DNA from 2 places in the Sporosarcina sp. SAFN-015 genome. Region 2 is predicted to be linked to the other one. Evidence: a T-box and tRNA genes for the amino acid it is inferred to sense, from the RefSeq annotation. Region 2 holds a T-box; the other holds one or more tRNA genes.
What was found. A T-box is a leader RNA that pairs with one kind of tRNA and senses whether it is charged. The one in region 2 lies ahead of metG (methionine--tRNA ligase), so its partner is inferred to be a tRNA-Met.
Positions count from the first base shown of each region.

Region 1: it encodes a tRNA-Met, which carries the amino acid that the T-box ahead of metG (methionine--tRNA ligase) is inferred to sense. The anticodon was not compared.

Region 1 is NZ_JBPFDR010000016.1:11,506-16,106, forward strand. Features, by position in the region: gene ACR65H_RS18035 (FtsB family cell division protein) at 1-360, shown strand, start outside; gene ACR65H_RS18040 (S1 domain-containing RNA-binding protein) at 487-906, shown strand; gene ACR65H_RS18045 (DinB family protein) at 1,230-1,673, shown strand; tRNA gene ACR65H_RS18050 (tRNA-Met) at 1,817-1,890, opposite strand; gene ACR65H_RS18055 (SpoIIE family protein phosphatase) at 2,086-4,497, shown strand; gene tilS (tRNA lysidine(34) synthetase TilS) at 4,540-4,601, shown strand, end outside.
Region 2 is NZ_JBPFDR010000001.1:542,715-547,315, forward strand. Features, by position in the region: gene ACR65H_RS02510 (hypothetical protein) at 392-841, shown strand; gene ACR65H_RS02515 (hypothetical protein) at 901-1,080, shown strand; T-box leader at 1,135-1,394, shown strand; gene metG (methionine--tRNA ligase) at 1,448-3,094, shown strand; gene ACR65H_RS02525 (hypothetical protein) at 3,276-4,133, shown strand; gene ACR65H_RS02530 (hypothetical protein) at 4,126-4,601, shown strand, end outside.

The DNA of each region.
Region 1 (4,601 bases), on a different contig from region 2:
ATCCGCTCGTTGCGTAAAAAAGAAATTTGGAGAAACAAGCAGAAAAAGCGGCTCCAACGAAAAATGTTCCTCTATGCATTGATCGCTTTCGTAGTACTCGGCGGATTGACGAATATGTATATTCAGCAACAGCAGACGCTACAGGAGAAGGAACAGCGAAAAGTGGAAACGCTCGCCAAGTTGGAAGAAGTGAAGGAAGAGCAAGATCTTCTGAAAAAACAGCTTGTAAAATTAGACGATGATGACTATATTGCCAAGCTTGCACGGAAAGAATATTTCTTATCAGATAAAAATGAAATCATCTTTACAGTTCCTGAAAACAAGAAGAAAAAAGACGAAAAAGATGACGGAAAAGAGTAGTCTTATTGACACTCTTTTTTTGTTGGCTATAATGAAAGTAAGGATCTTGCACTTGCAGGACTCGCCATTTGGTAAAAAGGCTTCTGAAAAGCGGCCGTTTAAATCTTAAGGAGGAGCATTTTTTTTATGTCAATTGAAGTAGGCAGCAAGTTACAGGGGAAAGTTACAGGGATCACAAACTTCGGTGCGTTCGTTGAACTGCCGAACGGTTCAACTGGTCTGGTCCATATTAGTGAAGTAGCGGACAATTATGTGAAGGATATCAATGACCACCTAAAAGTAGGCGATATGGTTGAAGTGAAAGTGATGAATGTCGGCACTGACGGAAAAATCGGGTTATCGATCAGAAAAGCGAAACCGGAAGCTGAACGTCCTCAACGCCCTCAACGTCCTCGTCACAGCGGTGGCCGTCCTAGCCATAACGAGCGTCCGGAGAATTTTGAGCAAAAGATGGCTAAATTCATGAAAGACAGTGAAGAACGCCTTTCAACTTTGAAAAGAGCAACAGAATCTAAACGCGGTGGCCGTGGCGCAAGAAGAGGGTAACTTGCTGGCTGTTTCAATTAGTGGAAATGAATCTCTTATGAGCGATCTAGCATCTATTTAAGATGTTGGATCGCTTTTTTGTTTACGATGTTTTAGAAATGAGAACTTTATCGGCTTAAACGAAAAGTTTTCAGAATGAACGAGAAGTTCTTTAGCTGAAACGAGAACTTATTGGGGTTTAATGAGAAGTCATTGCGTCTTTACGAGAACTCAGTGGGGTTTAATGAGAAGTATTGGGTAGAGTAAGAGAACTTTCCTAACCGGATCAAAGGAATTCCCTTGTATTTGGTCGAAATAATAATGAAAAAGGGGGCTGAATTGGAATGAACGAAATTATGAACAAACTTCGAAAGTATTTGGAATGGGCAGATTCATTGCACTCATTGACTGAACAACAGGCGAATGCACCTTACCAGGAAGGAAAATGGTCGCCGAAGGAGATTCTTATGCATATGGCGGAATGGGACAAGTTTACTTTGGAGAATCGGCTACATCGAATGAAAGAATCAGAGAAGCTTGAGGATGTGGAGTGGGGGCCCTTTAATGACAGGGCTGCAAATCTCGCAAACGAATACTCCTTTGACGAAGTGATCGCAATGGCAAAACAGCATCGGCAGCAAATTATAGAATGGCTTGAAGGTTTGGATGAAACGGAATGGACGAAGCCATTCAACATTGGGGAGCATGTTCTGACATTAAAGGAATATTTCTCAGATTTTGTTTGGCATGATACGCATCATAAGGAACAAATCGAGTCGATTCGATAAGTTTGGAAGTGTGTCAATGAGTTGTGCATCATTAGGAGAGTCTTGCGCGTGTAAGTAAGTTTCTGAGGATTTTTAGGGGTTTATGCGTTTTTCGGTATAAAAAAAGTTGACCTGTCAAATTGACAGGTCAACTTTTTCGATTATAGCGGCGGAGGGGGTCGAACCCACGACCTTACGGGTATGAACCGTACGCTCTAGCCAGCTGAGCTACGCCGCCATGTTGTTCAATTGTTTCTGAACGACAATAATCATAATACATGGCTCGACGGTGTCTGTCAACCTTTCGTTGGAAAATAGAAAAAGACTTCGGAACGAGTCGAAAGTTTTTTTGAGCCGCTTGTCAGGAACAGACAAATTCTTTGGCTCGACCTATGTATACTCAGGGACAAGTAGACATAGGGGGAATGTGGAGATGAAGATGATAGGCAATCTTGAAAGACCGGTGGGCCAGCAGATTCGTCAGGTGTTCGACACTGTGGGGAAGCGGAAGATGTATGTATTGGTGGCAGCGTTCTTTTTACTGAGTACGTTTTTCTTGTCGCAAGCTGTTCTGTTTGACGCCGCGGTTCCTTTTTTCTTGCCAATTTGGGCGTTAGCGCAGATGCGCTTCAGGAATCATCTCATTTATGTATTCATCGGGGGAATTGCAGGAGGGGCTTTCCTAGGGGTGGGACAAGCAGTGATCCATCTTATGCAATTGCTGTTGTTCAATGTAGTGAGCAAGCATCCTTTTATGAGGAAGTCCATTCCATTGACAGTTGCTGGGACGATCATTGTCGTTCAGTTTCTTTGGCAGTTTGTTATGAATAGCGGACATACGCCGGTCGATGTGCAATTGACCATTGGCTTCGAAGCGATATTAGCACTGTTCATGACGTTTTTCCTTTTCGTCGCTTTTCCTCACCGGGAGCGCATCTTTTTTGGCCAATGGTCACCGGAACGTCTTGGAGCGGTATGCATTGTAGGGATTATGGCGACGACGGGAATGGGCAATCTTATGGTCGGCCCGATTTCGATTTCAGGATTGCTTCTTCATCTGACCATTTTGCTCGCAGCTCTAGCCGGCGGTCTTCCTTTTTCCACTTCGATTGCAATGATGATTGCGGCGATTGCTGGAATTGCGGAATTATCGTTTACCGGCATGATGGCTGTGTATGGAATGACGGGCTTTTTTGCAGGTGCTTTACGCCGGCTAGGGAAATTAGGCATTGCAACAGGCGGCTTTGCAGTATCCGTTTTCTTCCTGTTATATGACTTTACTTTGCCGCTTGATAATTCCCATTTCTTTACGATTGGCTTAGCTACTCTATTATTTTTCTTCATCCCGACAAAAAAAGTGGAGCCGCTTAGTCGAATGATTACACCTAGCGGTCAGCAGGATATTTCAGTGAAGCGGCAACAATGGCTGACCGATCGTCTAGATGAGCAATTATCCGATTTTCAGCAGTTTGCCGAATTTATGTCCAATCTTGTAAATGATCGTTTCTCTTCAGATGATGGACATGCTGCACAGAACATCCCGTCGATTTGTCAGTCATGTTTTAGATATTCAAAATGCTGGGAGGGAAATGAGGAAGGGATGGCTCGTCTGCTTTATGAGTGGGAAGGGACCTATTCAGCAACTAAGAAAGCGGCACGCCATCGCGTCGAAGAGAGGATTAAATATAAATGCGTCCGCTCTGCGGGTTTGATCACCGAACTGGAAGAGTCGGCTTCCAACCATCTTCTAATGGGGCAGCTTCAGCATGGGCGGAAAATGTTAGCGTTGCAATTGAGGGATATGAGCAATCATTTAGAAAAAATCATGAATGATATTAAGGGCGATTTGTCAGTTAACCATCTTGCAGAGGAGGAATTGGGGAAGCATTTGCAGTCACAGGAAATCGAATATTATCAGATTGATATTTTATCAGAAGAGAAGGGAGCTTATCGAATCGTCATTTCAATTCCAGAAAGACGTTCGGATTTCGAAACAGATACTACAGTGGCAGAACGTCTCATCTTGCCGCTTTTAGAGGAGGTCTATCGCGAACCATTTAAAGTGGAGAAGACTGTCGTGCTGCAAGATCCTTTCCCGCATATTCAAATCATGCTTTGCTCAGCTGTCCGTTTTTCCTTGGAATATGGAGTAATGGCGACGGCTGGCGGAGGGACATTCCATGCTGGTGATGCTTATGAAGTGTTCCCTATCCACGATGGTCTCACCGCTGTTCTACTGTCGGACGGAATGGGTCATGATATGAATGCTTATCGGGAAAGCCGGAAAGTGATCCGCCTTATGCGAGAATGCCTGGACCGCAAAATGGATCCGGAAACAGCAATGCATACATTGCATTATATGATGTCGTTGAATGGGCTGGATGACATGTATGCGACGTTGGATTTGGCGTTGATCGACTTGCAAGATGGACGGCTATGGTCTTGGAAAGCGGGGTCGATGAGTACGTATATTAAGCGTGGCCAAGATTTCCTCCGACTTGACAGTAAATCGGTACCTGTCGGATTCCTTCCTTCGTTTTCCGTGGAAGCGACAAATGAAGAGTTAAAATCAGGCGATATTATCGTCATGTTGACGGACGGCGTGTTTAGTGGATCGATTTCGATGGAAAAGCAGGAAGATGCAATCTATGGAATATTGGAAAAGTACGAGCATCTTGCCTGTGAGCCGCTAGCAGACCGCATTATGTCTGAAATGGAGAGGAGATTTGGCGTTGTAGCGGATGACAGAACAGTATTGATAATGAAAGTTGAACATGTATTACCGAAATGGACGACAATAAAGCCTACAAATCGATTTATTTCCCGGGAAAAAGTTATGGGGTAAAATAGGGGGAGACGAAAATTCAACATCATGGAGGGGCGGAATATGCAGGCGTTTGAGAGGAAAATCATTGATTTCATTCAGAGAGAGAGTTTGCTGTCCTCCGG
Region 2 (4,601 bases):
TGAGCGGTGATAAACCGATGAAAGTCGGTGATAACTGCCTGAGAGTCGGTGATAAACTCTGTCAAGTCGGTGATAACGTCTTGCACACCCGAGATAAACTCTCCTCCACGTAAAAAAGCTGCTCATCAGTATCCCCTGATGAGCAGCAACGCATATTCCCTACCGAGCAAATCGATATTGCACAACCGATACAACAGCAATCGCTGCCCAAACGACCGCACTTGCCACCCCCAACACTATCAATCCATTCGAAAAGGAGAATGCAAAGTTTTTTGTAATGACTGCAAGTTCATTGGACACTATTTTCGGAACGGCGAAGTATTGGAATGGCTGGTAAGGCGCCCAAGGGGACGCAACCATTTGCGATGATGAAAAAGATGAAGAAGAAATAGTGGCTCCTTCGCCTCAAACGACCGAGGTGGAGAATGAGGAGGAGGCTGAAATCACTTTTAAACCCGACCTTCAAGCATACTACGACAATGACAGTGTTTGGATGTCTTATGACAAGCATTGCTGGGAATCTGCGGATAAAAAGTGTTCATTGAAGCCGACGCCTGCACAGGAAATGTTAGAACATGAACGCGCCAATCAAGTTAAGCCTGGGGAGGAAATTAGATTTCGACTCTCTGTGACTCCTGAGTTAAAGGATTTCCCACAACCTAATGCATATGAAGTGCTCATCCATAAAGACGGCGAAACAACAACTGTGGAAGTGAACGGCGACACAGCAAAAGTGCCCACGGTCGAAGGAAGGTATTTCATGTCCGTCAAAGCGATATGGAGTGACGATGTGAAAGGTGAAGCGGTTTATGCGTTTTTATTGTCGGTGAAAGAGGAGTAAGCGAATGAATAATCATCTCCCAGTTGAACAAGCTTTGCATATACGGGAGGTGAACTGACTTGGCAAAAGAAAAGAAAATCAAAAAAGGCAATACGCTGGATCGTGAGGAATTTGGGTATGGATTCGATATTAGTCCTGATGATATGGACGTCATCGGGAAGAACGACAACGTGAAAAATAAAAACAACAAGACGGAAGAAGACCGAACCGACCAAAAGCGCCCGCCTACGAATTGGTAAATACTTATTGATTTCTCCGAATCAAACGACTATAATCATTTCAACTACATCTTACTAAAGGCAATGAGAGGGAAAAGTAAAAAGAGGATGTCGCCTAGAGAGCTTCTGACGGTGGAAATGAAGCGGACAAATCTTTTGAACATGATCCTTGAGCCGCGCACTGAACGTCTTTGGACTAGTAGGATGCGACGAGAGTTGGCGCTTGTTATCCACGTCAAAGTATAACGCTTTTTTGGCGTGTACTTTTGAAGGCAATTAGCGTTAGCTAGTTGTGAAGTAAGGTGGTACCACGGGTTATAAACCCCGTCCTTATCGGTTTTTATCGATAGGGACGGGGTTTTTTATTTTATTCAGAGGAGGAAATTACATGAGTGTATTCATTGGAGGGGCTTGGCCGTATGCGAATGGGTCGCTGCATCTTGGACATATTGCAGCATTGCTGCCGGGGGATATTTTGGCGAGGTATTACCGGTTGAAAGGTGAGAAGGTTCTTTACGCTTCGGGAAGTGATTGCAATGGGACTCCTATTTCGATACGGGCGAATGCCGAAGGAGTGTCTGTTAAGGAAATTGCGGACCGTTACCATACGGAATTTATAGTTTGTTTTTCGAGATTGGGATTCTCGTACGACATATACACGCGGACAGACGGAAGGTTTCATCATCAAGTTGTCCGGAATGTATTTTTAACGTTATTGGACCGCGGTTTTATTTTCAAAAAGGAAGTGGAACAAACATATTGTGAGTTTGACGAGCGTTTTCTTCCCGACCGATTTGTCGAAGGGATTTGCCCATATTGCGGAAGCCGAGCGCGTGGCGATCAATGCGACAATTGTGGTTCCATTTTAGATCCGCTTGATTTAACGGAGCGCACATGCAAGCTTTGTGGGAATGAACCTACCGTTCGGAAGACAGAGCATTTTTATTTCGAATTAAGCGCTTTTCAAGATGAACTTGAACAATATGTTACGGATGCGAAAGCTGAAGGAAGATGGCGGGAAAACGCGATCCATCAATCTGAGCGTTACTTACGGGAAGGCCTTCGTGACCGTGCCGCTTCAAGGGATTTGGCGAACGGTGTCGGCATTCCTGTCAGAGGCTATGAGGATAAGAAAGTGTATGTGTGGATCGAGGCGGTGACGGGCTATTATTCCGCGAGCCAGGAGTGGGCCGCATTGAACCGCACCAATTTTGAAGAGTTTTGGAATGAAGATACAGTCTCCTACTATGTGCACGGCAAAGACAACATCCCCTTCCACACGATTATTTGGCCAGCCATTCTAATGGGGATTGGCAAAGAGGACGCATTGCCGACGCATGTCATTTCCAATGAATATTTGACTTTGGAGAAGCGAAAATTGTCGACGAGTCAAAACTGGGCAGTTTGGGTGCCGGATATTTTGGAACGTTATCATCCCGATTCATTACGGTATTTTTTGACCGCGAATGCACCGGAAAACCGGGATGCCGACTTCTCGTGGCGGGAGTTCATTTATAGCCATAACTCGGAGCTGCTAGGTGCATACGGGAATTTCGTGAACCGGACGTTGAAATTTATCGATAAGTCGTTTGACGGGGTTGTGCCCGTTGCAGTGATTAATGGAGAAATTAAAAAGACCGTTGTGCAGCTTTACCGCATTGTCGGCGAGCGCATCGAGACGGGGCATTTTAAAGAAGCGATCGAAACGATTTTCGATTTCATTCGACGAGCTAATAAATACTTCGACGATGAAAAGCCCTGGATTCAGATCAATGAGGATGAAGCGGCATGTGCACGGACGATGGCAACATGTGTATATATTATTGCAAACTTAGCCCAGCTCCTCTCCCCTTTCCTACCGTTTTCAAGTGAGGATGTGCAAACGATGCTTAAACTGCGAAAACCCGAATGGAAGGAAATCGAACTCGGAGAATTGACATTGGCATATGTGAAGCCGCTGTTTGAACGAATTGATGTTGGGCAAATCGATGTTGAATTGGAGCGGCTGAAGGAGCAATCTTCAAAACAGGTATGATTTATGGCCTTCTCATATTTTGAGAGGGCTTTTGATTGCCTACTAAATGGTTGAACGTTGATAAAGATAAGCTGAGTAGTGATAAACTCCCCTCCTCCACAATTTTCAATAAACAAGTGCATTCCTCCACTTGATTTGAGACAATAAACAGACAAAGGAAAAGGCTGGAAGGGGGATGGCTGTGAAAGAACGTTATTTCTGGGCGGCACTTGGACTTATTGCAATCAGCTGGATTGTGAATTCATTATATGCACATTCGAAACAATTGGAAGAGCCCATTTTTCTGGATCATTATTTGGAAACGACAACAGATGAACAAGACCATAACTATGTCACCTTCTTTTACTTAGCGAATAAAAACGATCACTCGCATATCAATTACATAAGATTAGGTGATGTCGAAGGCTTTCCGCAAGGCGACTATTTCTTTACGAGCACCACCGCTCCTCATGCAATCGACACTTATAGACATCAAGAGCTGAGAAGCATAAACGTCAAATTACGGTCGTTCAGCGATAATACAGAGATACAGTCATTCAATGAAATGGCTGTGTTTTATTCAGACGGAAGATCATCAACCGCGTCCATCGGGGAAGTGATCGTCCATCCACAGCAGTACTATGAGAATGACGATACTAGAGCGTTGGAGCAACCATCTAGCGGAAGCAGCAATGACGGTTCGAGTTGGGATACATTCCGAGCAACAGAGACGTTGGCAATCGAGAAGATCGACTTCCCTTTCAATGAACCGATCGAAGACCGATTCAACTTCACGATCAGCGGAAAACAAACAGAGCAATCGCTGGATTCCCTTAAGCTTCCAATTCATTTGGAAAAAGATAAATCTGTGACATTGAGAGTCAATTTTAAAGAAAAAAGTTTCGTGAACCCTTTTGCTTTCGCCATCCGTATATCTGGAACAACTACGGAAGGAAAACCATTCACGAACTACACTCACTACAATTTGTTTCCGTATTTAACACAGGACGACGTCAATCGAATCATCGAGGAGAAGACTGGGAGGGGTTTAGGTGAATAAAGCATTGCGCTATATGTTTTGGGGTTACCTTCTCATTTTCTTCCGGCTTCATGTCATGATTGACCTACTGATGGATCCTCTCGGATATTATTTAATCTACGCGGGCTGCTCTAGGCTAGTGGATGCTTTTCCGAAAGCGAAAAAGGCGATGACTATTGGATTGTTAGGAATGTTCATATCCTTGCCTTCTGTATTTGTGAATCTATCCGATACCACGTTGCCTACCGGATGGACCGCTTATGGGACCCTTCTATTAGTACTTAAATTGGTGATTACCTATTATTTATTCAATATATTAATTGACGCAGCGAAAATGGTTGGCAATCATGCGCTGCAGCATCGGACGAAAAACACTTATAAATTTTACATTACTATTCATCTTTTCACCTTGGCACTCCTATCGTTTTCAATGAATATAGCAGGCGATGGGTGGATCGCTTTATCCTTAATTTCAACAATCGGTGTTCT